One region of the Rothia amarae genome, then DNA from elsewhere that is predicted to be linked to it. Evidence: riboswitches for the same ligand, from Rfam matches in the RefSeq annotation. Region 1 holds a riboswitch; each other region holds the start of a gene.
What was found. A riboswitch is a leader RNA that binds a small molecule or an ion and turns the genes downstream of it on or off. The one in region 1 is predicted to bind S-adenosylmethionine.
Positions count from the first base shown of each region.

Region 2: linked by a shared signal. The riboswitch ahead of ACFR81_RS05500 (nuclease PIN) and the one ahead of ACFR81_RS04540 (methylenetetrahydrofolate reductase) in region 1 are both predicted to bind S-adenosylmethionine.
Region 3: linked by a shared signal. The riboswitch ahead of ACFR81_RS09075 (O-acetylhomoserine aminocarboxypropyltransferase/cysteine synthase family protein) and the one ahead of ACFR81_RS04540 (methylenetetrahydrofolate reductase) in region 1 are both predicted to bind S-adenosylmethionine.

Region 1 is NZ_JBHUCN010000008.1:208,633-215,997, reverse strand. It holds gene brnQ (branched-chain amino acid transport system II carrier protein) at 1-414, shown strand, start outside; gene metE (5-methyltetrahydropteroyltriglutamate--homocysteine S-methyltransferase) at 780-3,113, opposite strand; gene ACFR81_RS04540 (methylenetetrahydrofolate reductase) at 3,149-4,108, opposite strand; SAM riboswitch class I at 4,203-4,299, opposite strand; gene ACFR81_RS04535 (response regulator transcription factor) at 4,688-5,431, shown strand; gene ACFR81_RS04530 (sensor histidine kinase) at 5,433-6,941, shown strand; gene ACFR81_RS04525 (alpha/beta hydrolase) at 7,249-7,365, shown strand, end outside.
Region 2 is NZ_JBHUCN010000009.1:143,646-151,010, reverse strand. It holds gene ACFR81_RS05510 (DEAD/DEAH box helicase) at 1-669, opposite strand, end outside; gene ACFR81_RS05505 (hypothetical protein) at 746-1,609, opposite strand; SAM riboswitch class IV at 1,829-1,971, shown strand; gene ACFR81_RS05500 (nuclease PIN) at 2,002-2,205, shown strand; gene ACFR81_RS05495 (PIN domain-containing protein) at 2,202-2,639, shown strand; gene ACFR81_RS05490 (SDR family NAD(P)-dependent oxidoreductase) at 2,642-3,418, opposite strand; gene ACFR81_RS05485 (cell division protein PerM) at 3,544-5,316, shown strand; gene ACFR81_RS05480 (hypothetical protein) at 5,319-5,741, opposite strand; gene purN (phosphoribosylglycinamide formyltransferase) at 5,863-6,462, shown strand; gene purH (bifunctional phosphoribosylaminoimidazolecarboxamide formyltransferase/IMP cyclohydrolase) at 6,604-7,365, shown strand, end outside.
Region 3 is NZ_JBHUCN010000014.1:22,607-29,971, reverse strand. It holds gene ACFR81_RS09095 (glycine--tRNA ligase) at 1-710, opposite strand, end outside; gene ACFR81_RS09090 (RNA-binding S4 domain-containing protein) at 828-1,052, shown strand; gene ACFR81_RS09085 (alpha/beta hydrolase) at 1,106-1,777, opposite strand; gene metX (homoserine O-acetyltransferase MetX) at 1,793-2,956, opposite strand; gene ACFR81_RS09075 (O-acetylhomoserine aminocarboxypropyltransferase/cysteine synthase family protein) at 3,017-4,366, opposite strand; SAM riboswitch class IV at 4,482-4,597, opposite strand; gene ACFR81_RS09070 (S9 family peptidase) at 4,845-7,040, shown strand; gene ACFR81_RS09065 (hypothetical protein) at 7,027-7,365, shown strand, end outside.

The DNA.
Region 1 (7,365 bases):
ATTACTTACCGCCGTTGGTTGATCGTGTTTACGCTGATTTCTTTCTCGGTCTCCATCATGGGCCTAGCAACGGTTTTGGCTATCGCCGGTCCGATTCTCGGGTTCCTCTACCCCTCAGCTATTACTTTGATTGCGCTGACCCTGCTGGAGCCTGTGCTTGATAAGCCCTTGGGTAAGCGCCTGGAATACACCTTCCGCTTTGCGCTAGTCGTATCGGTAATCTGGGCAGCTCTTGCCACGCTCAACTCGGTGGGCTGGGGTAGCTCGGTCATTGAGCCGCTGATTGGTTGGACACCCGGTCACGAGCTCGACCTCGGCTGGATAGTTCCCACTGTGGCAGCGGCTGTGATCGGATATATCGTGGATGCTGTCAAGAAATCTCCTGAAAAAGACGTGAAGAATACGACCATCTAAAGTTTTCTTACCCTATTAAAACCAAGCGGCCCCAGCAGAGTTTTCTGCCGGGGTCGCTTGATATGCGCTCAAAGTTAAAGAAGAGAGGCTCATGCCGGGGGGAACCACAACCACCGACATGAGCCCGTCTAAGGTGAACTGCGAGTAATCTCAGCAGTTCTTTGTCTCGCATACACCCTTTCGAGTGTAGTAGTAAACAACGTGATAACTATACCTCTAGAACACTTGAAGGTACAAGTTTTATTAGAAAATTATTTGATTTATACCCATTGGTAACCCTAAAAGGTATTTTTTCTAAAAAATGTATTAGTTAAGCGTCTGTATGAAAAGATTATTATTTATAATCTTTAGCTTTCTGAGGTTCTTTATTTCTTTGCCACTTGCTCCCGAACAGCTCGCGTGGCCTCCACCAAATTCACTAGTGAGGCGCGGGTTTCTTCGTATCCGCGCGTCTTCAATCCGCAATCTGGGTTACTCCAGAGGTGGTCGGGCGCAACGCTGTCTACTGCCTGTTCGAGCAAACTGCGGATTTCCTCCACCGATGGGACGCGCGGAGAATGAATATCCCAGACGCCCGGGCCGATGCCCCGGTCGAAAGTTGCCGGGAGATCCTCAAGCAGTTCCAAGCGAGAACGTGCCGCCTCAATGGAAGTGACATCTGCATTCAAACCGTCAATCGCTTCAAAGACCTCATTGAATTCTGAATAGCACAGGTGGGTATGAATCTGAGTAGAGTCAGCCACCTGTGAGGTAGCTAGACGGAACGACCCTACTGACCATTTCAGGTACTCCGGTTGCTCTGCCGCGCGGAGGGGCAAAAGTTCACGGAGCGCCGGCTCATCTACCTGAATAATCTTGATTCCTGCTTTTTCCAAGTCAGCGATTTCATCCGCCAATGCCAGCGCTACCTGATGGGCGGTCTCAACCCGCGGCTGATCGTCCCGTACAAAAGACCACGCCAGAATAGTCACCGGGCCGGTCAACATACCTTTCACCGGTTTTTCGGTGAGCGAATCTGCGTAGGAAATCCACGGAACGGTGAATGCCGAACCTTCCAACCCTTCGCCGCTGCGCTTGACGTCGCCCCACAAAATAGAAGGACGAGTGCAACGCGAACCGTAGGACTGCACCCAGCCATGCACCGTGGTATCAAAACCCTCAAAATTCTCTGCGAAGTACTGCACCATATCGTTACGTTCTGCCTCGCCGTGAACCAGTACATCTAGCCCAATTTCCTCTTGCAACGCGATAACCGAGGCAATCTCCTCGCGCAAGAAACCGTCAAACTCACTTTCGGTGATAGTGCCCGCCCGGAACGCCGCGCGTTGCTTGCGAATGTCAGAAGTCTGCGGAAAAGAGCCGATAGTGGTGGTAGGAATCTGCGGGAGATTCAGGAAAGCCTGAGCTTGCTGGCGCTCGCTTGCGGTCGGGCGCTCAAAAGCACCGCTCTGCGCGGTGACTTCTTGGACACGCTCCCGGATAGCTTGAACTCGAACACCCTCGGACTTCTCGCGCTGGGCAAGGGCATCTGAAGCGGTAGCTATCTCTGCCGCAACAGCATCTTCACCCTCCAACACTGCCCGCGCTAGGGTAAGCACCTCGACTACCTTCTGGTCGGCAAAAGCCAACCAGCTTTTGAGGTCTTCGCGCAGACTTTCTTCTAAATTCAGGTCATGGGGAACGTGTTGTAGGGAGGTTGAAGTAGCGATAGAGATACCCTTCAACCCCTCAAGTTCCTTCAGCGTTTGCCGCAAATCCGTACGCCAAATATTACGACCGCTGACGGCGCCTACCACCAGATGCAGACCGTTCTGCTCTGCAAGTTGCTGCAGACGGTCACTGTAATCGGCAGAAACACTATCCACATGCAAAGCCTCAATTCCCGACTGCGCTAGCGGTTCAAGGTTCTGCGCTAAATCACCGTAGGGGGAAGTGACAAACAGTGCAGGACGCCGCGAGTGCGCGCTCAAACGACCGTAGGTACTAGACACCAATTCGGACAGACGGGCGGCGTCAATGTGCTGATGGTCCGCCACCAGTGCAGGCTCATCGAACTGTACCCATTGCATACCCCTCTCGGTGAGCTGAGTCAGAAGCTCCTCATAAACCGCCAGCAAATCGTCGAGACGAGAAAGAGGCTCGAAGTCTGGTGCTGTGCCGTCCTCAGCTTTCGCCAACGCCAAAAAAGTAATCGGACCTACAATCTGCGGGCGCACACGCACGCCCTGCTCCTCAGCAATATCAAGCTGAGCGAACAACTCCTCAGGATTCAACTCAAACGAAGTCTGCGCCCCAACCTCGGGCACAAGGTAGTGGTAGTTCGTGTCAAACCACTTAGTCATTTCCAACGCAGGCTGATCCTGGGTGCCACGCGCCAAGTCGAAATACCCCTCCAACGGTAGGATGCCGCGCTCATCCAGGGCATCGGCAAAACGGGAAGGAACCGCGTTGACCAAACGAAGCGTATCGAGTACCTGATCGTAGTGAGAGAACGACGCCGGAATCGCGTAGTCAGCGTTCAAACCGAGTTCGGTGAGGCGGGCAAGGTTAACTTTTTGAACCTCAGCCACCTGCGCATCTAGCTCACTGCGGTTCGCAGTCCCCTTCCAAAAAGCCTCCACTGCTTTCTTAAGTTCGCGGTGGCGACCAATGCGAGGGTAACCAACCATAGTTGCTGCAGGAAAATTCTGGACTGACATGAAAAGTGACCTTTCAGGAAGATAATGAAAAAGTGTTAAGCGGAAGCAGACACGGACGCGTATTCGGCGTCTGACGTAGAAAAATGCGACGGCTGAGAAGATTTCAGAGGACTAAAATAGCGCGACGTATAGGGAGCGATATCGAGATGCTCCAGCACATCGAGGACGGCGCGGTGCTCGTTGAAAGTGTAAAAATGCAAACCACTGGCACCAGAATCTAGCGCTGCTTTACACTGATGCAACGCATACTCCACCCCAATCTTGTGGCGCTCCACCTTGTTATCGGCATTCTCTAACGCACTGGCAAGATCCAGCGGAATAGCCAACCCCGCCAACTCGCACAGCCGAATGAGACGGCGCAACGACGTCACCGGCATAATGCCCGGAATAATAGGCAAATTCACCCCGGCAGTCTGCGCCGCATCCAACAGTCCCTGAAAACGAGCGTTATCAAAGTAAACCTGCGTGATAGCAAAATCAGCACCCGCACGTTGCTTAGCCAGCAAAATCTCAATATCTTGAAGAAGCGATACCGACTCCGGGTGCTTCTGCGGATAAGCAGCCACCCCAATCGACAGCTTTCCACCGGCAAAATGCGCAAAATCTTCACGTTCCACCCGGCGAATAAGCTCCACTAAGTAGCGCGCAAACGGAAGCTCCAGAGCATCAGGGGAAACCCCCGCCGGAATATCACCGCGCAAAGCCAACAAGCCCCGCACGCCTAAACCCACAATGAGGCGCACAGCGTGTTCCAGTTCCCCCACTGAATGCCCCACGCACGTCAAATGCGCCAACGGAGTCAGCTTGGTTTCGTGCACCAGATAATCAAGCAAAGCGAGAGTCTGTTGCTTACGCTCGGCAGTACCGGAATAAGTCACCGAAACATAGTCAGGGGAAGTAGCCGAAAGCTCGTCAATGGTTTGCAACAAAGAGTCACGACTTTCCACAGACCGTGGAGGGTAAAGCTCATAAGACAGAGCCGTATGAGGTGCCATAGAGGGCATTTCCTTTCGATGGATTCGCCCGATAGATACACGCCCACCCCTTTATAGGGGAGGAACGAACGTATGGAAAAGCAGAAAGCTAATTCTTCTATCGGTCCTGGCGGGAGCACCTTCTCCCGATTGCTCGGGCGAGGTTGCTGCAGCGTCGTAGAGCCAGATCTCTCGGCCGCTCTTGATAGATAACAGAATCAATATAAATGGGCGCATCACGGGCTCACAAGCGAAAACGCCTAGATGTGCCTATGTAACTTCGTGTAGTGAATATGTCTAGGTAGCGTCATATTAAGTTATGTGAAAGCAGGGTGAGGACGAGCTATAAGTCGAGAACCTGGCGTAGCGGGAGGAAAGCTGGCTGGGTCTGGCGTGAATCGCCTTCCTGAGCGCTAGCGAAGCAGACGAGAGGGATTGCTTGCCGACGCTACGCCAGGTATCGGCAAATCGCGTGTTCTCAGCCGAGTTGTTCCGCTTTCCTGTGTTTAACCTATGCCCCCGGCATGCAGTTACTTTGTAAGACCCAGAAACAAGCAAAACACCAGCTCCATAACACTCTCAAACGCTAGGCTTATACACATGAGCAGCAGAGCACACGAAATCGCCAAAAACCTCCCCACCCTCGAACACGTAGATGGTACGCCCATCCGCGCGCTCGTCGTCGACGACGAAGCCATGCTCGAAGAGTTAGTCAGCGTAGGTTTGCGCATGATTGGGTGGGATGTTAAATCGGCAGGAAACGGCCCTGATGCGCTCGCAGTAGCACGCGAGTGGCGTCCCGATGTTCTGGTGCTGGACATTATGATGCCCGGATTCGACGGCATCGAATTACTGAGCCGCGTGCGGAAACTTTACCCGCAGGTGCCCTGTCTTTTTCTCACCGCTAAAGACTCGGTTGACGACCGCATCGAAGGACTCGGCGCTGGCGCCGATGATTACGTGACCAAGCCTTTCTCGATGGAGGAGGTCATGATTCGCCTTCACCGCCTCGTACAGCGTTCAGGCGTTGTGGCAGCAGACGACGCCGAGCTGGTCGTCGGCGATCTCGTGCTGAATCAGGATACCCGTGAAGTGACCCGCGGTGGAGAAGACATCTCACTCACGGCAACGCAGTTCGACCTGTTGCGCTATCTCATGGAAAACCCTAAGCGAGTGGTCTCAAAATCTCAGATTCTCGATAACGTGTGGAACTACGATTTTGGCGGTCAAGCGAACATTGTGGAGCTCTATATCTCCTACTTGCGCAAGAAAATTGATGCAGGTCGAGAACCTATGATTCATACGGTTCGCGGTGCTGGTTACGTGATTAAGCCGGTTAACTAGCGTGAACTCGTCTTTCGCATCTGCGCCTCGCCTGCGCACTATTTTGACGGCTATATTAGTGGGAATGTTGGGCGTTGCCTGCCTGATTATCGGGCTCAGCAGTTTTCTCACTATCAAGAATTCCTTAGAATCGCAGGTGAGCGAGCGGTTAGATCAGACGTCGCGCCGCGCCATGATTTTTAAGCCCGAGGACGCCCCTGTGCGCAACGGCGGCGCGGGTGGGGTGGACGGTGCAAATGCGGAAGGCGCGCAAAACGTATGCGAGACGTCCGCTAGTAGCTCGCCGCTCAACGCACCCGGCCAAAGCGCAGGGACCCTCACCGTCTGCGTAAATAACGGGAATGTGGGATTCTCAGGAGTTTTGGATAGCTCGGGCGATTTACAAAGTCTTTCTGAAGCAGACGTTGCGCAGTTGAAAGATGTCCCGGCAGAAGCTACCGCCCAAAAAGTTGATCTCGAAGTAGGGAACTACCTGGTAGAAGCTCACGCGCTTCCCAATCAGCCCCAGACCGTGGTGGTCACAGGCATCCCACTCAAAGACATGAATAATACGTTGGCCACCTTAGTTGCCGTGATGGCAGGTGGGTCGCTGGCGGTAATGGTTATAGCTGGTCTGCTCGGCTCATGGATTATCCGCCGGACGATGCGCCCCCTAGAGCGTGTCTCGGCAGTTGCTGCCGGCGTCGCGCAGGCAGACTTGGAGTCGCAGGTGCTTTCTCGCGCCGACCGTGTGCAGCCGTGGGACTCGAACCCCCGCTCAGAGGTAGGCGCGGTGGGATTCGCGCTAAACCAAATGCTGGGGAACGTACAGTCTGCCCTGCAGGCACGGGAGAAAACTGAAAACCAGATGCGCGCATTTATTGCCGATGCTTCCCACGAACTGCGCACTCCGCTCGCTGCCATTAAGGGGTACTCGGACCTTCTGCGGTGGACCGAAAACCTGAGCGATTCGGGGGAGCAGTCGGTGAATCGCATCGAATCACAGACTGCACGAATGAGCCGCTTGGTAGAGGATCTCTTGTTGCTCGCTCGTCTCGATGAAGGCAAGCAGCCGGTCTTTGAGGCGGTAGATCTCTCGGAAATGCTCGCTGAAAGCACCTTCGATATGCAGGTAGCTGCCCCCAATCATCGCTGGACTCTCGATATTCCAGACGATCCGGTAGAAGTTCGCGGCGACCGCAACCAACTTCAGCAAGTTATTTCGAACCTGCTCTCTAACGCACGCAAACATACCGCCGAGGGAACGCATGTAACGGCGTCTCTAGGTTTTGCCGAGGGCGGGTTTGCTGAGATAAGAATTAGCGATGATGGCGAGGGGATCGATCCTAAATTTATCGATAAAATTTTTGACCGATTTACACGCTCCGACGTCGCGCGGCCCGGGGACGCCGGAACCACAGGATTAGGGTTGCCGATTGTACGTGCCATCGTTGAGGCACATGGCGGCAGTATTGACGTGCAATCTCGCCCGGGGGAAACCGTCTTTCAGGTCCTGCTGCCACTGGCGTAGGGGTTAGGACGCGTTCGTTAACCCCAGCCCAGAATCAGCAAACTCTTCCGCTCACCACCCCTATTTGGGCTTGTTACGCCAATATTAAGTAAATTTTATGAATACATCCATGAGATAAGTACTACTTGCCCCGTCATGTATGTAGAGGTGAAATTTTGGTGTAATTCCGGGGTTTTGTCTTTCCTTATACTCTCCTTCTCAGGGCTGATTTTTACTTTCTCCCCCTTATTGGTGAATTTTGCACCCCTGGTGAAGCAAATACCCCTTACTGTGTAAGGTAACGATTTGATAACAAAGGTGGCGCGATATGTCGCTCAGCATGCGTACAGCGGTTGGTGCGCTTTCCCTTATTAACCGTATGACCTCTGATGCTTCCCGGAACGCAGTTCGGACCATTACCCACAATGCCAAGCCTGCCGAGTTG
Region 2 (7,365 bases), on a different contig from region 1:
TTTGGACTTATTACCTAGCGTAAATTTTGTTCCTACGTGAAAGGAAAGATCCAGAGCCGCCGATGCTCTGCGCGCGTGATCGCTACCAAATTCGGGGCGAGCTGCCAACGTATGCGATAGCGACCGCCTCCACGCGGGAACCTTTGAGAGTTTCTCCTCGTTGAGGAGCGCCAAATCTTCTAAATTTTCTGCAGAATCTTCAGCGCGGTTCTCTAGTTGAGACGCCGCGTAGACCCCGAATTTTTCTAACCGTTTCTTGAAGTCTTCAGGAACCTGCGGAGCGCCGTCGCCATCGTGCGTAGGGGTGGAACGCCAGGTGGGGGACAACGATGTCAACGCCTTACGCGCCTTATCTGCCCGGTCAATGGCGGTGAGCATGAGCGCTACCGCGTGTTTGCAATCAGTGCGTACTGGGCACGTGCATCGTGCAGAAAATGCTAGTGAACCGGGAGTTTTGACTGCAGGAAATGTGATGTTGGTGGAATAAGGGGTGACATCGTTGCCTGTCACCACACCGGTGAGCATCCGCGCGTCGTCATCGTAGTTATACCGTGCTACGTTGCCCGCCCGCATGTACTTCTGCCCGCGTGAATATGCCCCGTGCCCTACCTGACGAATAATCTCAGCAGCCGTGACGGGGATAGCGGGAAAAGCAGTCGAATCGCTCATAGTCTCTTCCGTATAAGGGCCAAACGGTTAACTTAACCAGATTAGCCGAGAACAATTCTTCGTGGTGAAGTGCTACCTATGATTGTTCAGAATTTGCTGTCTGCGAGCGTCCACCGCGGGGAGCCGAAGAGTGCTTTTCCGCTTTATCTACGGCGATGCGGTGAATGAAATCGGTAGTTTCCATCACGTTGGAATCATCATGATGTCCGGTTGTTCTAAACCAAGTGCTTACGAGAAAGTTGTCTACCTTGGTGACTCGTAAACCAAAGGCATCTCCAGAGTATTGGCCGCTCAAACTCGTCAAATCAGGGTTGCTGGGAGCTCCGCTGGGAGTGGGATTTCGATGTATCTCAAAAGCATCTTCGCTACCGGGATAGAGCTGGGTCAGGGCTTCTGTGCAATCGGCGGAGTTCTTTTCTAACGTGGAAATGAGCTGCTGGGCAGCTGTGGCATCTGCTACAGAAAATACTGAAATATACCCTGAAAGCTGGTCTATCCCATTCTGTCCCAGAGCAATACGACGGCGTTCGCCTTTTTGGATAGTAAATTTTCCACCGGGGGTGCTAAATAATCCCAGCCCCAGCTGCTCGTAGGCTACGCATTTTTGGTTGACCTGTTCGGCAAGAAGTGGGTTATCCGACATCAGCTGTTTTTGAGTTGCTGGGATGCGGGTTGAGGTTTTTTGCCACTGTTTTGCGTTAAAGTACTCGGTTGTGGGGGAGGCCATGAGGTAGGGGATAGTTTTTTGTACCCTGATGTCATTTTGAGTGGGTAATACGGCATCGGGATTTTCTTCTAGGACTTCGGTGAGGCTTTTGGTTTCATCCGGAGCGTTCTGGTCGGTGGCGACGGGAGAGCATCCTGCCAAGGCAAGCGTTGCGGTGGCAGAGAGCGCTATGAGACGTCGGGAGAGAAACTTTATTGCGTTATTGGATAACATGTAGGGCTTCCTTGGCGGGCAATACCTCAATGGGGGGGATTTATCAAAGACATGGGTCTTTGGAGGTGCAGAGGAGGTGAATGATTGAGAACGAAAGTTTTTTCGCCCTCAATTTTTACCCTTTTCACATTTTAGGGGATGGCTTCCCTCCCGGGTAAATCAATTTTTTTCTGGGACGGTATTTTATTTTCAGAAACGGTGGGTTATGGTTTTAAACAGCTTCAAGAGTTTCAACTGACAAGCTCCGACTTTAGTTGAACGCCAACCCCATGTTCACGGGTGGCTCGGATGACGAAGCGGTCTGTATTCGCGTTGTTAGCGCGTTTGCTACCAACGCAGGCTGGTACAGACAAGAGCACTTCGAAAGGAATGCGCGAAGGCGCAGTGTGGCTATGACTACCACCGCTCGACCCCACGAAACTATTCAGAAGAACCTCAGCACCGTTGCGGTGACTGCTCGTGGAGGCTACTCCGCAGTTTCTATCCAGGATTACACCCGCATCTCTAATGAGCGTTCGGAATTTCTCAACTTTTTGCTGACCCCAAATCCATCAGGGGTTCCTGCCACTGAATATGGCGTACTTCAGGTCGCATGAGCCAGTTTTCCGGACTCCTTCTTGACTCGGATGTGCTGGCGGAAATCCGCAAAGCGACTCCTGACCCGAAGGTGGTAGCTTTTCTGCGGCGTAACTCCTATAAAGTTCTCTACATTTCGGTGTTAAGCTTGGGCGAGCTTAAAGGACTTTACCCCTATACGGAAACAGAACGCTGGCTCAGCGAACTGGTAGATCGTTTTGGGGAGCACGTTTTAGAAATCGATGAAAAGGTTTCGTTGGAATGGGCTGGTCGCCAGGCTGAGCGGGGATTCCACGCGGTAGGTTCTGAGAGAACCGTGCCGCTCCCCACCGCGGCTTTAGAGGGGCTCATCTGTGCAACGGCTCAAGTGCACCAGCTGGAGATTGCCTCTTCCAAAGCAGAGGTGTATCAACGGTGGGGTGTTCAGGCGACTAATCCTTTTACTGAAGAATAACCCTAGTAATTGCGGGTTCGCTCAAGCGCTTTTCCAATGATTTTCTGGGGAAGTAGGGCATTACTCCATCGCATAATCTTGTAGGGCGCCGACGGCACTACTGCCGCTTTGCCTTGAATATTCGCTGTAATGGCGGTGCGAGCAACCTGCTCGGCGCTCAGCCAGAATACCCCTGGCACCTGAGGCTCAGAAACCTCCATAACACGGTGAAATTCTGACCGCGTTAGTCCGGGGCAGACGGCGGTGACACTTACCCCGCGGGTAGCATACTGCAAATTTGCTGATTCACTGATAGACACCAAAAACCGTTTAGCTGCAGAGTAGGTTCCACCGGGAGTAAAGGCAGCAACAGATGCGACGTTGATGATTCGCCCCCGCCCCCTATCAACCATGGGGCCCAACGCCGCGTGCATCAGTGCCAGCGGAACTTTTGCCAAGACCTCCACTTGGTTGAGATGACTCTGAACGCTTGCTGAAAGAAAGTCTTTGCCTAGACCAAAACCAGCGTTGTTGACCAGAATTTCTACGGGGTTCGTCTCCTGTTGAAGACGCGAGATGAGGCGCTGGACGTCGTCGCCCTTCAGCAAATCTGCCGGGAGAATCTCTATATCTATATCGGAGGTCCTCAACTCGTGAGCGAGTTCTTCAAGTTTCTCGACCCTCCGTCCACTCAGCACTAAAGAGTATCCCCGTGTGGCGTATTCACGGGCAAAAGCTGCGCCAATTCCAGAGGACGCGCCGGTGATGAGAACATAAGGCATAGATGAAAAACTACTCATCTCTCTAGTTTAGGGATGAGAACCTGAGAGCTTGCTGGCTATTTTCGAAAAATGTGGATTCAAATCGTGCTCAAAGCGACTGCCAGCTACACCTGAGGGTGCAGTTCGTGAAAAGATAAAGGACGATGAACACCACTTCCAAAACCCCGCCGAAACGTTCGCTCCCTATGCCTCTTTGGATGCAGGGGGCTATCGAACTGTTAATGACTGCTGTACTTTCGTTCGCGACCGTGCTCATTTTATTGGTGGCAGTGTGGTTTGCCGGCGGGTTTAATGACTCCTCTTTGCTGGGTGTCTCACAACTTTCCAGCCAGATTTGGTTGCTGATTCATGGTGTTCCACTGGATTTGAATATTCCCCAACACGGTTCTTTCGCGGCGGTATCTGGCACGTTCAGCCTTATTCCGTTGGGTCTGACTCTTGTGCCGTTGGCATTGTGCTTTCGGTCTGGACGACGGTTGGCGCAGGCATCCTATGAAGGCCAATTTTGGGTTCCCCTGGTATCGGGCAGTCTCACCTATCTGGCGATTTCGTTGGCGTTAAGCCTGTTTTCCTCGACTGCTACAGTGACCACCCATCCTTTACTGGCTTTTCTCATTCCGCTCTGGGTGGTTTTGCTGGGAACGATTTGCGGTGCCTGGTTTGAATCGCGCTCTTTGGCTCGCATGATTGGTGTGAATGCGGCTGAGTGGGTTGGTAAATTTAGTCAGTATTCCAGGTGGGCTGGATCTTACGTGTGGGCGGTTTTGCGTTCGTCCTTGGTTGCTTTGCTGGCTTTTATTGCCGGGGGCGCGCTACTTTTTGCGCTCACCGTTCTGTATAACTGGAACGATATTCTTGCGGTTTACCAGCTTCTCAGTGCTGGGGCAGTGGGGGACACCGCTGTGACTCTGCTTCAACTCGGCATTGTTCCTAACCTGATTATTTGGGCGATGGCGTGGAGTACCGGCGCAGGGTTCTCGTTTGGCGAGGGTACCATTGCCAACCTTTCGCAGACTTCAGTGGGGGCTATGCCCGCTCTTCCTGTGCTGGGGGCAATTCCGCAGCCCATTGACCCTTTCTCTTATCTGGCGGTGCTGGTTCCGATTCTTGCGGGTGCTCTTGCTGGATGGTGGTTCTTCCGCGCCGGTGAAAATCATTTTGATGAGTGGGTTTCGCTGAAGATTCGTTTCCGCTGGTTATCAGCTCTCCTTTCTACGTTATGCCTGGCTGTATTTATCGCTGTCCCTACAGGCATCATGACGGCGGCGGTGGGCTGGTTCGCTCACGGTTCTTTGGGTCTAGGCAGATTCACTCATGTGGGTCCTACCCCCTGGTTCTTTGGATTACTGACGGCGCTGTGGATAGCTGTAGGCGTACTGTTGGGGTCGATACTGGCACCGATGATTGAACCGGATAACAGTAAAGAACTGGATCGATTTGCTGGCGAATCGCGCGAGAATAAGCGCCGTCTGAAAAAAGAACAGAAGAAGGCTAAAGCTGCGCAAAAGGCCGAGAAAAAGGCAGCGCGCTCCGGTTCTAAGGGCTCGAAAGCGGCAGATTCAGTGGCTACAGAGACTGAATCTGAGGACGTTTTTGTTCTCGACGAAGCCGAAGAATCCCCAGCAGACTCAGCCCAGCAGCAAGATGCAGCAGAGTTAACGTCCACTGAGGCAAATGTTTCTGCAGACTCCGCCGAAGAAGGAGAAGTTTCCGCCGAGAAAGATTCAGCAGTAGAACCCGCCGCACTAGAACCTGCACAGCAATCTGAGACTTCAGAAAATCTAAACCAGGGGAGCGTTCGCGCTGAAGAATCAAAGGCGGCGCCAGAGCAACCTAAGCTGGCTCGCGGCGCGGTGATTCGCCGTCCTAAATCCCTCAAAAAACAGCGAAAAACGCGGGAAGAAAACGACTCTTAGAATTACTCGCCGCCGAGCAGAGCCCCGAGCAGGTTGTCCTGAAGCTGTTGGTTGCACTGTCCCTGGCGGCTGAGTGTCAGTGCATTCTGGATACACTCGGCGTAAGCGTTGGTCTGTTCCACGAAAACGAGCTGAACCACGGTGCCAAAGGTGAGATATGCGATTCCCAGCAAAAAGAGGAGGAGCACGGTGTATTCGAAGCCACCGCTACGTGCACGCGGCATCAGAAACAACGAGCGGATACCCAAACCGAGGGCAAGCAATTCAGCCACCAGCGCGGCAACAAGCCACCAGCCGGTGTACATCATGAAAACGAAAGAAAGCACACCAGCGGCAAGCATGAGACGCTGAATAATCAGCAGTTTCTTCCGGGCTTCTCGCTGAGGCGCAGGCATTTCTTCTAAAGTATTTACGTTTTCAGACATAGGGATAAGAATACCCCGCGAACCGTAACAGGAACTATCGGGAAAAGTTAGCAGATAATCACCCTGGGCTCATTCCCTCTTCGCATGATAACGGCTGCAACTGTACGGTAAACTCTCTGATATGCGCATTGTGGTGATGGTTTCAGGTTCCGGTACTAACCTGCAGTCGATTCTGGACGCCGTAGCAGCCGGCCAGCTTGAGGTTGAAGTTGCCGCCGTCGGTGCCGATAAACCCTGTGTGGGCATCGAACGTGCCGAACGGGCAGGCATTGAGACCTTTTTAGTAGAGCCTGCAGATTTTGAAACTCGCGCAGAGTGGAATAGACACCTGGAAAAAACGGTTGCCTCGTTCTCCCCAGATTTTGTTATTTTTGCGGGATTCATGCGGATTGTGGACGCCGATTTCGTCCAGCAATTTGAGAACAGAATCATCAATACCCACCCGGCTTTATTGCCCTCGTTCCCCGGCGCACACGGCGTTAGAGACGCTCTCGACCACGGCGTGAAAATCACCGGGCTGACCGTGCATTTTGTTGATTCTGGCGTCGATACCGGTTCTATCTTGGCGCAGGCGGCAGTGCCGGTTTTGCCCGAAGACACCGAAGAAACCCTGCACGAGCGCATCAAAGTCGAAGAAAGAAAACTGCTCGTTCAGACTATCTCTGAACTTGCCGCCGAATCTTCCCCTCGCCTGCCGAAAGAGAAACCGCAACATCGGTAGCCAGGCCGATCCAAAGATTTAGGTTCTTGATGATTCAAGAACTGAAGCCAAGGGTCGGGGCTTACATCGACCCAATACCTAACCATCCAGATGTTCTCAGAACCACCTCTGAGAGCGAGGATCAAGAAATTGGAGTCATCTGTGAGTCTCATCGAGCTCGATCGCGTACCTCTCAAACGCGCCCTTATCTCTGTTTTCGATAAAACAGGTCTTGAAGATCTTGCCCGCGGTCTCCACCAGGCCGGGGTCGCCATCATTTCTACCGGCTCTACCGCCTCCACCATTTCAGCAGCAGGTGTTCCTGTCACCGAAGTTTCCGACATTACGCATTTCCCCGAATGTTTAGAGGGTCGAGTCAAAACTCTGCACCCGCGCGTCCACGCGGGAATTTTGGCTGATCGCCGCAAACAGGATCATATTGATACGCTCCAGCAGATGGATATTGAACCCTTTGACCTGGTGATTGTTAATCTTTACCCCTTCGTGGAAACCGTCGCATCGGGTGCTGATCAGGACGCGATTGTAGAAAAGATTGATATTGGCGGGCCTTCGATGGTTCGTGCCGCCGCTAAAAATCATGATGCTGTGGCAGTGGTAGTAGACCCGACACGGTATGACGACGTTGTACGTGCAGCATCTGAGGGTGGATTCACCCTGGCCGAGCGCCGTCGTCTAGCCTCTGCGGCGTTCGCTCATACCGCAGCCTATGACACCGCTGTTGCCACCTGGACTGCCCAGCAGTTTGAACAGGACGAAGATGCTAACTTCTGGCCTCCCTTTGCCGGGCTTTCTTTCGAACGTTCCGAAACTCTGCGTTATGGGGAAAACCCGCATCAGAAAGCCGCGCTGTACGTCGATCCCGCCGCTGCTCCCGGCATTGCACAGGCAGAACAGCTCGGCGGT
Region 3 (7,365 bases), on a different contig from region 1:
TTCCAGCAATCCTCAACCCAGGTATCGAAGTGCTGCTGAGCGTCGTCGGGGTGAACGAAGTACTCGATCTCCATCTGCTCAAATTCGCGGGTGCGGAAAATGAAGTTACCGGGAGTGATTTCGTTACGGAACGCCTTACCAATCTGCCCAATACCAAAAGGAGGGCGCTTGCGAGCAGCAGTGACGACGTTGTTGAAGTTCACGAAAATACCCTGAGCGGTTTCAGGACGCAGGTAGTGCAGCCCCTCTTCATTATCAACAGGACCCAGGTAGGTTTTCATCAAACCGGAGAAGTTCTGAGGCTCAGTCCACTGACCCTTATTACCGCACTTGGGGCAGTTAATATCTGCCATACCATTTTCAGGAGCCTTGCCGTGCTTATCTTCAAAAGCCTCCAGCAAGTGATCCTGGCGAAGACGGGTGTGGCAGGAGAGGCACTCCACCAACGGATCGGTGAAAGTCGCTACGTGGCCGGATGCCTCCCACACTGCGCGGGGAAGAATAACCGATGAGTCAAGACCCACCATGTCCTCACGCCCGCGCACGAAAGTCTTCCACCATTCGTTACGAATGTTCTCTTTCAGTTCCACGCCGAGGGGGCCGTAGTCCCATGCTGAGCGGGTACCACCGTAAATCTCACCTGCCTGGAAAACAAACCCGCGGCGCTTAGCCAGGGTGATGACGTTATCAAGGGTGGATTTAGCTGCCATGCTTTACTCCTAGTACTCCGCCGCTGGATACGACGTGCAGGGGTTGGATAAATGTCTTGCGCGCTCTTGCGCTACTTCCAGCCTAACAGTTAGCTCACACCCGATAGAATGAGCGGCATGAATGAAATTGAAGAAGTATTGATTCGGGACGACATGATTCGCTTAGGCCAGTTCATCAAACTGGCAAATCTAGTCGAAGACGGCGCACAGGCACGCGAAGTCATTCAAAATGGTCTCGTGAAAGTTAACGGCGACATTGAAGAAGCACGCGGAAAGCAGCTACACGACGGCGACGTCGTCGAACTCAACGGATTCGCTGCACGGGTGACCGTAGAAAACTAAGATGTTCTACCCCAAAGTCCGCCAAGCACTCCTCTTGGCGGACTTCTAAAATATTAGAGAATATGTTTCTGCATAAAGCGGGCGATATCTCGTACTTCTTCAGGGTTAATAGAGTGGGGTAATCCCTGGTAGACGTGCAGTTCCACCTGTGCGTTCTCTTTGAGCCAGTTCGTTGCAAAGTCCACACGTTCGGGAGAAATAACGGTATCGGCATCACCACGACCGTAGAAAACTGGCATGTTCTTCGCCTTAAACTCAGTATCCTTGAAATAGTCTTCACCGTCAGGAATCACAAACCCACTGCAACCAATGACTGCATGGACGAGGTCTGGACGACGGCGCGCCACCGACGTCGCCATTGCCATGCCCTGTGAGAACCCCATCAGGGTCACTGCCTCATAACGTGTGGTTTCCTGTTCTAGAAAATCAATCACGTAGTCGGTCGCAAGTTCCACCGCACGTTGATTCGATTCCAAGGCGTTCGTCAAGGGATACCACTGGTAGCCAAAAGCAGCGCCGGGGATGATTGCGGTGTCCCCTACCTCGGACAGCGGAGTACCCACAGGTTGAGGCGCACGCAGACCGGCGTAGGTCACTGACCCGCCGAGCATTTCACCAATCTGCAGGAGGTCACGCTCGTTGGAACCATACCCGTGAAGCATGAGAATCAGGTGAGTACCTTCGCGCTCTTCAGGACGGTTGGAGTATTCAATAACGAAATTCATGCTCGCCAGCTTACCTTAGAAGGTACGGCGTAAGACCCGTTCGATCTGATCGGTTTCAATCAAAAACCCGTCATGCCCCGACGGCGAAAGAATCGCCGTAGCTTCCCCCGGCTGAGGTAGCGAAGCAGCCATGACGATAGATTCCGAGGGATAAAAGAGACGATCCGAATCAACGTAGGCGATATTCCATTCACAAGTTGACGCTGCCAAAGCAGTGGTCAGGGAGCCCCGTCCGCGTGTGATGTCGTGGCTGATTAGCGCATTATTAATCGCCAAATAGCTATTGGCATCGAAGCGGTCCGCAAGTTTTTTCGCATGATAATCCAAATAGGATTCAACGGCGTAGCGTCCCCGCTCCCCTGCCTGACATTTTTGCAGTGGTCGCTCCCCATGTTGGGCCACTCGGCCAAATCTAAAATGGAGTTCAGGGGCTGAACGATAGGTGGTGTGCGCGATGCGCCGAGCAAGACCTAAGCCACCTTCAGGGGGTAATCCATCGTAATAGTCTCCGCCGGCAAAATTCGGGTCCAGGGAAATCGCGAGGTTTTGTGACTGTGCCCAAGCAATCTGATCGGCTGTAGCAGAGGGACCTGACGCAATGACGACACAGTGCTCTACCCTGTGCGGGTAAGTGAGTGCCCACTCCATAGCGCGAGCGCCGCCTAACGAACCGCCCACTACGGCGTAGAAAGTTTCTATCCCCAGGGCATCCGCCAGATGCGCTTCAGCATGGACAGTATCTCGAATTGTTACCAGAGGAAACCTCGACCCCCACGGCTTTCGCGATGAATCAATAGATTCAGGGGTAGGTGATGACGGCCCCGTAGAGCCGTAGCAACCGCCCAGAATATTGGGAGCTAGAACAAAGTATTTTTCAGTATCAATCACGCAACCGGGGCCCACGATCCCCTCCCACCAGCCCGCCGCTTGGGCGGGGCTGGTGGTATGGGAATCCTCGGTTATGTTCGCCCGGGAAACATGTGTATCGCCGGTGAGCGCGTGCAAAATGAGAACAGCATTATCGCGGTGTTCATTGAGCTCCCCCCAGGTTTCAAACGCCAGAGTGACCTGGGGAATGATCTCTAAGGATTCTAGGGTGAGGCTGCCAATTTCACACGTTTGAACTAGCCCGTTCTGCGGTGTTTTCACCTGCTGCGGTTGGGTGGGGGCAATCGTCAAGACGTTCTCTCCTTCGAAAACTCACGGCGCGCGATAACGCCGGTCAGCGCACACATACTTTTAGGCTACGGCGGAGAATCCCAATTCCAGGTCCGCCAAGATATCGTCAATATTTTCGATACCTACAGAGAGGCGCACGAAAGCGGGATTGATTCCCAATGCTTCGAGTTCTTCTACGCTGGACTGGGAATGAGTGGTCGATGCCGGGTGAACCGCCAGCGAACGCACGTCGCCAATATTCACCAACAGCGAGTGGAGTTGGAGCGCATCTACGAACTTCTGCGCTTTTGCTGAATCAGCATTCTTGAGAGTGAACCCGAGGACGGCGCCGGGGCCACGGGGAATGTACTTCTGCTTGAGCTCGTAGTAGGGCGATGATTCTAGCCCCGCCCACTGCACCGATTCCACGGCGTCGTGATTTTCGAGGAATTGCGCTACCTTAGTGGCGTTTTCTATATGGCGTTCGACGCGTAACGAAAGAGTTTCAAGCCCAATTGCTATGTTGAACGCGTTAAAAGGAGATATAGACTGCCCCAAATCGCGGAGCAACCCTACGCGCGCTTTGAGAATGTAAGAGAGATTGACGCCGAATGCGCCGTTCTTACCTAAATCGCGGGCGTAGACCAGCCCGTGGTAACCCTCATCTGGTGTGTTGAAGAGGGGGAATTTCTCGGGGTCTTTCCCAAAGTCGAAATTACCCGAATCTACGATGGCTCCTCCCACCGATGTTCCGTGTCCGCCAAGGTATTTGGTGGCGGAATGTACCACGATGTCTGCGCCAAATTTGAAAGGGTTTAAGAGGAAAGGGGTAGGGATGGTGTTATCGACAATAAGAGGTACGCCTGCCTCGTGGGCGACCTCTGCAATCGGCTCGATATCAAAGACATCGCCCCGAGGGTTAGGCAGCGTTTCGCCAAAGAACGCCTTGGTGTTGGGGCGCACCGCGTTCTTCCAGTCCTCGATATTGAGAGGATCAGCGACGAACGTAGTTTCGATACCTAAATTAGCCAGGGTGTATTTGAGCAGGTTAAAGGATCCGCCGTAAAGAGAAGGGGACGCGACGATATGGTCGCCTGCTCCTGCCACGTTCAAGATAGCGTTCGTCGTTGCCGCTTGCCCCGAAGAAAGTAAAAGTGCTCCTACGCCACCTTCCAAAGCGGCGATTCGGTTTTCGACTGCCTCTTGAGTGGGGTTGTTAATGCGGGTATAGATGGGCCCCAGTTCTGCCAGGGCAAAGCGATTAGCCGCCTGCTCTGAATCCTTGAAGACGAACGAGGTGGATTGGTAAATCGGTAGGGCACGGGCGCCGGTTGCCGAATCAGGTTCTTGTCCTGCGTGAATTTGTTTCGTTTCGAATTTCCATCCTTCAGGCTGCGAAGGAGTGGGTATGGCGTTCTGTTCGTTAGTCATGCTTGCTCCAAATAGGTTGTAGACGTTGGAACCGCATGCCAAATCTTTAGGGTGTCTAGTGATCGCAACAAAGATTATTGATGGTAGGTATGTCCCCAAAGAAGATGGGGCATCGGTCCCGCGCTTGCACACCCCGCCGGTGAGGTGTACCCGGTCATCACCCAGGGCACCCCACCGCGAGAGGAGGGTTGCCGACCAGTAAGCTGGGGCTTAACACTGGTTCTCTTGACCTGCTTTCATGCTAGCCAAAGGAGGCTAGGGAGGGTCAAGGAGGGCAGAGTTTTATGTCGAACATTTCTGACCCTCAGAATTTCGGCGTCATATTTTGTCATAGAGTTAACATTCGCGGTGCCAAAAATATGTATTTGCTCAAAGCACGCCGATGCTCTAGAACCGAACTATTTGAATAGCGTCTAAAATGGGGATATAGCCATGAACACCCAACATGGGGTTGCATCACAACTAGAGGGGACTTCTTATGACTACTTTTTCTCCGTTGCCTGCGCCTCGTGCGCGTCAGCAGATGACTACCAGAGTCTTTCATGACGATACTTTTTACGATTCTTTTGAATGGTTGCGAGAGAAAGAGAAGTCAGAGGTTATCGATTACCTCACAGCGGAAAACGAATACTGCGAAAAGGTTACCGCCCAGCAACAACCATTGCGCCAAACCATTTTTGATGAAATCAAAGGTCGCACACTAGAGACCGATTTATCGGTGCCCACCCGTAAGGGCAACTGGTGGTATTTTTCACGCACGGTCGAGGGGCAACAGTACCCCCTGATGTGCCGCGTCCCAGCGGTTCGAGAAGGAAGCGTAGAGGAACGTTTCACCCCTCCGCTGGTTGAATCGAATCAGCAGTTAGAGGGAGAAGAAACTCTGCTCGATTGCAATGCTTTCGCAGCTGATTTACCTTTTTTCTCGCTTGGTTCCTTTGAGCCCTCGCTCGATGGTGAGCTCCTGACCTTCGGCGTCGATGACGCCGGCGACGAGCGCTACACGCAGTACTTCAAGAATCTGAACACCGGAGAAATCAGCTCGGATCGTCTCGAAGATATTTTTGCTGGTGCTTTTCTCACTGCCGACGCCACCTATCTCATCTATTCCTTGGTCGACGACTCGTGGCGCCCCTATGAAATTCGCGCACACAAAATCAACAGCTCGGATGAAGATATCGTGCTCTTCAAGGAACCCGATCAAGGGATGTGGCTCGAAGCTAATCTTTCAGAAGACCGAACTCATGTGGTGCTCACGTCGTTCTCTTCCGAATTCACTGAGGTTCGCTTGGTGCCCACAGACAATCTTCGTACCACACCGATGGTCGTGATTCCGCGGACAGAGCGTGTGCAATACAGCGTTGAACCCATCATCATAGCGGGGCAACAATATCTCATCATGGTGCACGATTTCGAGGCGATTAACTCAGAGATAGTGCTCTCTCCGATGCCCACCGGGCTAGGATTCTCAGACTTACGGCAGCAGTGGATTAAGGTAATGCCCCATCGTGACGACGTGCGTGTGGAGGGAGTCTCCTTTTCGTCGCGCCATCTAGTAGTAACTGCTCGCCAAGATACCACGGTCAAAGTTTTCCTGGCTTCTTTAGATGCTCTTGCGCAGCTGAAGGTAACGGATTCCCCCGCCGGTCTTACTTTCACTGAGCCCGCTGGTTTTACCGAAGAAATTTACACTACCGGGGTACTGAGCACTTCGGTCGATTCGCCCGTCGTCCGCATTAATTACACCTCATGGGTAACTCCTACCCGTATCTTTGATTATTTTCCAGAACAAGAATCACTAATTCTACGCAGAGAGACGCCGGTTCTTGGGGGCTTTGACTCCGAGGATTACCTTGCCTATCGGATGTGGGCTCCTGCGCGCGATGGAAAGATGATTCCGCTGTCGGTGGTGCATCGGGCTGATCTCGATAAGTCCCGAGAAAATCCGGTGTTGCAGTACGGCTATGGCTCCTACGAAGTCTCGGTCGACCCCTATTTTTCGATTCCCCGCCTATCCCTGCTCGACCGCGGTGTCATCTTTGTTGTCGCCCATATTCGCGGTGGCGGTGAGCTGGGGCGGTCTTGGTATCAGGACGGCAAGAAACTTCAGAAGAAAAATACTTTTTTTGACTTTGTCGACGCCACCGAATTCTTAGGACACCTGGACTGGGTAGACGCCCAGCGTATTGCCATCCACGGTGGATCCGCAGGGGGTCTTTTGATAGGTGCGACCCTTAACCTCGCTCCGGAAAAATACTGTGCGGCTATTGCCGATGTTCCTTTCGTCGATGCCTTGACCACCATTCTTGATCCCAATCTGCCTCTCTCTGCGCTGGAATGGGAAGAATGGGGTAACCCCATCGAAGACCCTGAAGTCTACGCCTACATGAAGTCGTACACTCCTTACGAGAATATCCGCCAGGCAACTTACCCGCCTATCGTTGCGGTGACCAGTCTTAATGACACTCGTGTGTTCTACGTTGAGCCAGCCAAATGGGTGGCAAAACTGCGAGAAACAATTTCACCCGATTCCCCTACACCATTACTCAAAATTGAGATGGACGGCGGTCACGGCGGCGGCTCAGGGCGGTACACGCAGTGGAAAGAAACCGCCTGGATTTACGCTTTTGCACTGACATACTTGCTCGACCAGGATGGTTGGAATGAGTCCAACTGAATACGCCCCCGCGTCTCACTCCGTTGCTCCCCGTTTCCCCCATGAAGTTCTCGAAAGTCTTCTGATGCAAGCTCCCTACCGAGATATGTGGGGGCAGTTCGTACAACGCCGTCGGGGAAAAGGCGTCAACATTCGTGCTGTGGCAACCTTCATGGCATACGAACTCTCCGATGCCGCCGGTCACGAGATAGCACCTGAGCAGTACAAGGATTCAATCCGCCGTGCGCTCAAAGGTGAAATGCTCACTGACCGCACAGCAATGCGATTTATCTCCGCATTTGGTTTTACAGCATCCGAAGCCGATGAACTCTGGCGCGCTATCGTG